DNA from 2 places in the Kurthia sp. YJT4 genome. Region 1 is predicted to be linked to the other one. Evidence: predicted binding sites of a transcription regulator. Region 1 holds the regulator's gene; the other holds the start of a gene.
What was found. The regulator CtsR, encoded in region 1, represses protease genes until heat stress. The targets are predictions, from matches to a motif close to ATGGTCAATAAAGGTCAAACA.
Positions count from the first base shown of each region.

Region 2: QN089_RS02640 (ATP-dependent Clp protease ATP-binding subunit) is a predicted target of CtsR. The motif match lies at 1,967-1,987, and genes of this name have one in related genera.

Region 1 covers NZ_CP126689.1:2,997,819-3,001,252, forward strand. The annotation lists gene mcsB (protein-arginine kinase McsB) at 1-1,017, opposite strand, end outside; gene QN089_RS15035 (UvrB/UvrC motif-containing protein) at 1,007-1,561, opposite strand; gene QN089_RS15040 (CtsR family transcriptional regulator) at 1,579-2,049, opposite strand; gene QN089_RS15045 (DUF4870 domain-containing protein) at 2,211-2,525, opposite strand; gene corA (magnesium/cobalt transporter CorA) at 2,662-3,434, shown strand, end outside.
Region 2 covers NZ_CP126689.1:560,324-563,757, reverse strand. The annotation lists gene QN089_RS02640 (ATP-dependent Clp protease ATP-binding subunit) at 1-1,880, opposite strand, end outside; gene QN089_RS02635 (Crp/Fnr family transcriptional regulator) at 2,056-2,745, shown strand; gene QN089_RS02630 (ABC transporter ATP-binding protein) at 2,836-3,434, opposite strand, start outside.

The DNA of each region.
Region 1 (3,434 bases):
CACATCTCGCTCATTTGGCTTCAATGTTGTACCTGTATATTGTTGTAAGAAGCCTGGTTGCATAATCAGCATACATTTATTTAAAACTTCATTTGGAATTCTTTGTATGATACCTAAATCTATACCCAAACGCACGTTAGATAAACAATTCGCAGCTTCTGTACTCGATAGGATTCGAGCTGTTTGTAAGACTCCTAGCGAGCGATGCAAACGGTCTGAAATTGCAATCGGCGCATGTTCTAACATCGCCTTTCTAGCTTCTACTTCTTTTGCAACAACTTGTTCTACAATTGTTTCCAATTCTTGAATGATTTCTTCTTCTGATTTACCAAGTGTTACTTGATTTGAAATTTGATAATAATTCCCTACAGCTTCGGTTCCTTCACCATAGATTCCACGTACGATTAAACCTAGTCGTGGCATCATGTTGATTAAGGCACGAACTTGATTCGTCATCGTAAGAGCTGGTAAGTGCATCATGACGGAAGCACGTAACCCTGTTCCTACATTCGTCGGACAAGTAGTCATATAACCAAATTGTTCATCAAATGCATAGTTCACTTGTTTTTCAATACAATCATCAATTTCATTTGCTTTTAGTAACGCTTTTTTAAGATTAAGTCCTGGTTCTAAACATTGAATACGAATGTGGTCTTCTTCGTTAATCATGACACTAATTGATTCATCTTCAGATACGAGAATCGAACCAATCCGTTCTTTTTTCGCAAGTTGCGGACTAATTAAATGCTTCTCTACTAAAATTTGTTTTTGCAAAGAAGGTCTTTGCCCCAAATCAAAATGATAGAGTGGTGTTTGAAGTGTTTCACAGTCGAGTAAAGCACTGCTCACTTGACGATCAACAGCCATCGCTTCTTCTTCACTAAAGGCACGTGGGAAACGATACGCGGACATGTTACGCGCTAAACGAATACGTGTACTCATGACAATATCACCGTGCTCACCATCGCCAGCCATCCAACTAATATTGTCACCTTTTAGAAAATGATCAATTTTCATCGTTCGCTGCACCACCTTGCGTTAACTGTTTTTCAAGTTGCTTTACCTCATCTCGAAGTTTTGCTGCTTCTTCAAACTCTTCTTGCTCTACAGCTGATTTCATCTTCTGACGTAATACTTCAATCTCTTTTTTAATTTGATATGTTTTATTTAATCCGCCCGGTATCTTACCAGTATGTTCTGTTGCACCATTATGAAGTCTTTTAAATACTTCAGGCAAACGTTCATAAAAAGCATGATAACAATTTGGACAATTAAATTTACCTTCTTTTAAAAACTGTTGGTACGTCATACCACATGTCTCGCATTGCTGCTTTTCTTGCGATGGTTGTTTTGACTGAGGTGCGTTGGATGACCATGTTGGAATACCAAACCAGTCCGAAAAGATTTGTTCGATTGTCACAGGCTTTACTTCTTCATCTATATGCAAATAATCTTGTTGCCCACTGCAAACTTCGCAGTAGTGTTTTACGACTTCTTCATTATTTTTTGTCATCGTAATGGTGACAGTAGCTGGACGTTGTTTACAGTTTTCACAGATCATCCTCTATACACCTTCTTTTAAGATTCTTTTTCATACTTCAGTGCTACTAGCATTGCTTGTAAAATACGAGAGCGGAGCTGATCACGATATGGTAAATCAATCGCAATGACTTCTCGGTCCATAGCAGTAAGAATGAGCTTTGCCTCACGTTTTGTAATTGCTTGCTCTTCAGTTAAGCGATGTACAATATCCTCTGCAGCCGTTTGCGAGATTTGATAATTGATTTGAGATAGAATATCGTCTAACAGTTCTGTTTTCGAGTTCGTACGTACACGTAAAATGCGAATATACCCCCCACCTCCACGTTTACTTTCGACGATATAACCTCTCTCTACTGTGAATCTTGTATTGATGACGTAATTTATTTGCGACGGTACACATTGGAAGCGGTCTGCAATCTCACTTCGTTTAATCTCAATGTGTCCATTACCGCCCATTTCAATAATTTCTTTCAAATACGCCTCAATAATATTCGACATATTCTTCATGTCGAGTCCCCACCTCCTTTAATCAAGCTGACTTTGACTATCTTTGACTATATTATAAATAAATTGTTTTATAAATTGCAATAAAAATGCTCGTTCCTTTTTTGTTTTATAAAAAAACAGACATCCTAACCATTACAATTAGAATATCTGTCTATTTATGATTATTTAACCCAGCGTCCAACGATTGGATAATTCCAATACTCACCTTGCAATGCACGAATAATCCCGATAATTGGAACAATGAACCCCATTAATCCAAAGACGATTAAAAACGGAATTCCAATTAACACATACGAGAATACAACTGAAATACCAATAAGAATTGACATAACAATTTGGAATAACAATGCTTGTAGTGATAAACTTTTCACTCTCGAATCATCAATTAAGAGCATAAAGAGTAATGGAAGTAGAATCGGTAAATAATATGCACTTGAGTGTAGTACAACTTTAATCCATTTATTGTCTTGTTCCATCTAAAACACGCTCCTTTTCTTTCTTATATATACGCATGAACAGTGTCATCCGTTTCATTTTATTTTTGTGATGATGTGACAAAAAAATTAAATTATGGGAAGATATAGAGTAAATAGATCGTGAAGAGGTGACAAAATGATTTACACTCTAGGTCTTACAAAAGACCAGCAGCTCGTGGAAAACTTCCCTTTAGAACATATTAAAGAAGATCGTTTCGATTGGTTTTGGGTTGATTTTTCAGAACCTACTGCAAAAGAAAATTTATTACTGCATACTTTTTTCCAATTTCATCCCCTAGCTGTAGAAGATGCCTTGATGCGTTTACAGCGTCCAAAAATAGATTACTATGATGATTATTATTTCACTGTTGTCCATAAATTAAACCCAAAAGAACTAACATCTGAGGAGATTAGTCTATTTATTTCTTCTAAATTTGTCGTCTCATATCATCAATTCCCTGTTCACGAATTTGAAATCGTCAAACGTGAATTAGAAAGTCATCCGAATCGCTGGGATCGCGGTACATTTTTCATCATGTATCAAACAATCGATAAAATTGTCGATGAGTTTTTCCCCCTTGTTTTTACTATTGAAGATCGACTTAATACCATTGAAGATCAGTTAGATTATAAAAATAGCGTAGACTTAATGAACGATGTATTCGATCTCCGCAATGATTTACTCCATATAAGAAGAACGGTTCTCCCAATGCGTGATTTGTTATATCGGATTTTAAATTCAAACCGCCTAAATTTAACACAAAAAGAAAAAGCCTATTTTAGTGATGTACACGACCATCTCGTGAAATTGACTGAAATGGTTGAATCAAATCGTGAATTAACTGCTGACATGCGAGATAGTCATATGTCAATGAACGCAATTCGTATGAATAATATTATGATGACGCT
Region 2 (3,434 bases), 690 kb from region 1:
TTACGTGTAATTTCGTAGAAGTGTTCATCTGTTAATGCGTGAAACATGATGATATCATCTAGACGGTTTAATAGTTCTGGTTTGAAATGATTTTTCAACTCTGCCATCACTAAATCTTCCACCGCATGTCCTTCCGTATTGTGTAAATCAAGTAGATAGTGTGAACCGATATTCGATGTCATAATGACAACTGTATTCGTAAAGTTCACCATACGTCCTTGACTATCTGTAATACGACCATCATCTAAAATTTGAAGGAGAATGTTTGCGACATCTGGATGTGCTTTTTCAATTTCATCTAATAGAATGACCGAATACGGATTACGACGAACAGCCTCTGTTAATTGACCGCCTTCTTCATAACCGATATAACCTGGAGGTGCACCCACAAGTCGAGATACACTATGTTTTTCCATATATTCCGACATATCAATACGTACAAAATGGTCTTCTGAGTCGAATAGTTGTGCTGCGAGTGCTTTCGCAAGTTCTGTTTTACCTACACCAGTTGGTCCTAAGAATAGGAACGAACCGATTGGTTTATTCGGATCTTGGATACCTGCACGTGCGCGCCATACAGCTTCTGAAACAAGACGAACTGCATCATCTTGTCCGACTACACGCTCATGTAGTGTATCTTTTAAACGAAGTAATTTTTCACGCTCTCCCTCTAACATTTTCGTTACAGGAATACCTGTCCAGCGAGATACAATACTCGCAATTTCTTCCGCTGTTACATCTTCACGTAATAACTTATCTGTACTTTCTACTTCCTCTTCTAAATTCGCTAACTCTTTTTCAAGCTCTGGAATTTTACCATGTCGTAGAATCGCTGCTTTATTCAAATCATATTGATTCTCTGCTTCTTCTAATTCATGGCGATATTGGTCGAGTTTTTCACGTTTTTCTTGCACAATTTGAAGCGCATTTTTTTCACGTTCCCATTGTTCACGCATCGATTGTGATGAATCTTTTAATTCTTGTAATTCTTCACGTAGTGCCTCTAAACGTTTTTTACTCGCATTGTCGTCTTCTTTCATCAATGCTTGTTCTTCAATTTCCAACTGCATTTGTCGACGTGTAACCTCATCTAATTCAGATGGCATCGAGTCGATTTCTGTACGAATCATCGCACACGCCTCATCGACTAAGTCAATCGCTTTATCTGGTAGGAAACGATCTGTAATATAGCGGTTTGATAATTCTGCCGCGGCCACAATCGCACGGTCATGGATACGTACACCATGGTGTAATTCAAAACGTTCACGTAAACCACGTAGAATGGAAATTGTATCCTCTACAGATGGTTCGCGTACAAGCACTTGTTGGAAGCGTCGTTCAAGTGCAGGGTCTTTTTCGATATTTGTACGATATTCATCTAATGTTGTCGCACCGATACAATGTAGTTCACCGCGTGCTAACATTGGTTTTAACATATTCCCTGCATCCATCGAACCTTCTGTTTTACCTGCACCGACAATGGTATGAATTTCGTCGATGAATAAGATAATATTTCCTTCTGCTTCACGTACTTGTTTTAAAACACCTTGTAGACGTTCTTCAAACTGTCCGCGATAACTTGCGCCTGCAATTAATGCGCTCATATCCAGTTCATATATTTGTTTATCTTTTAAACCTTCAGGTACGTCTTTTTTTACAATACGTTGTGCTAGACCTTCAACAATCGCTGTTTTACCTACACCTGGTTCACCGATTAGAACGGGATTATTTTTTGTTTTTCGAGATAAAATACGAATGACATCACGAATTTCTTGGTCACGTCCAATAACAGGGTCCATCTTACCTTCTTTAACAGCCTCTACTAGATTACGTCCGTACTTCTCTAGCGGATTTTCTTCTTCTTGGTTCATTTGATTCATTTGCATTATTTTTCCCTCCTGTTTGACCATCTTTGACTATTGATTAATTTTATTATATCGACTTTATTTCAAAAACTCAAGTAATATGTTTGACCTTTTTTGACTTTCATATTTTTTGTACCATTTACTATTTATGTTAAAATAAAAACCAGTTAATTATGGAGGTGTTTTAATCTTGTTTGATGCAGTCCCCCAAATCGTCCAGCAGATTTTTAAAGCACATGGTACAAAACATCATTTCGTTCGTCATCAACATATTTGTACTACAGGTGAAGCGGCAACACATCTTTATTTTGTGGAAAAAGGTCGTATTGCCATTACAAAAGAGAGCGTTGGTGGTAAAGAATTAACACTTTGCATTGCGACGAAAAATGATTGTATTGGTGAAAGTATTTTATTCACCCCACTTATTACATACCCACTTTCAGCAAAAGTTTTAGACTGTTGTACCGTTTTTGCAATTTCGAAAGAACAATTAGAACATGAATTATCCGAAAACCTTGCAGCACTACGAGAATGTCTCACATGGATTCAAATCCAAAGAATGCGTGAACAAACTAAATTACGCGATTTACTGCTATATGGAAAAAAAGGCGCACTCTCCTCTACACTCATTCGTTTAGCGAATTCATATGGCGAAAAGAAAACAGACAAATCGATTCAAATTAGCGAAAAATTTACACATAGTGAACTAGCAAGTCTTTGTGCAACAAGTCGTGAAGTTGTAAACCGCTTATTACAAGAATTCAAAAAAGAAAAAGTCATATCAGAAGAAAATGGCTACCTTACAATCCATCGTTTAGATTATTTACAGCAGTTTTGTGAATGTGAGCAGTGTGTCGAATTTTTATGTCGTATTAATTAGACATGAAAAGAAGACCACTGCTTTTTTTTGCATGGTCTTCTTTATTTACTATATTTCGATTAGCTATATTCTAATTATATGTTTCATAAATTAACTACTTTTAATCACATGCATTTTCTTAGATTTTAACTCTAGAACCGTATCACATTGTTCTGCAATCTCTTTTTCATGTGTAATGACAATGACACATTTATTTTGTTCATGTGCTAGTTGTTTAAACAGGCGAATGATTTCGAGTGAGTTTTGTTCGTCTAAATTACCTGTCGGTTCATCTGCTACAACAAGTCGCGCATCACAACACATGGCGCGCACAATCGCAACACGCTGTTGCTGTCCACCTGATAAATGTTGGACATTCTTCTTCGCCATTTCAGTGTCAATTCCTACTTTTTGCAACATCTCGAGTGCATATTCTTTACGATTCGCTTTTTTTGAATGCGTAATTTCAAGTGCTGCTGTTATATTATCCAGTGCCGATAAATAAGGTAGTAGATTATACGACTGAAAGACAATCGATACACATGCATTACGATAACATGTTAACCCAATCTTTTTTAATGACTTCCCTTCGTAATAAATATCACCTGATTTTGGTGTATCCAGTCCTGCAATTAGCGATAAAAAAGTCGTTTTACCCGAGCCACTCGATCCTAAAATACCGTATAATTTTCCTTCATCAAATGTCAGAT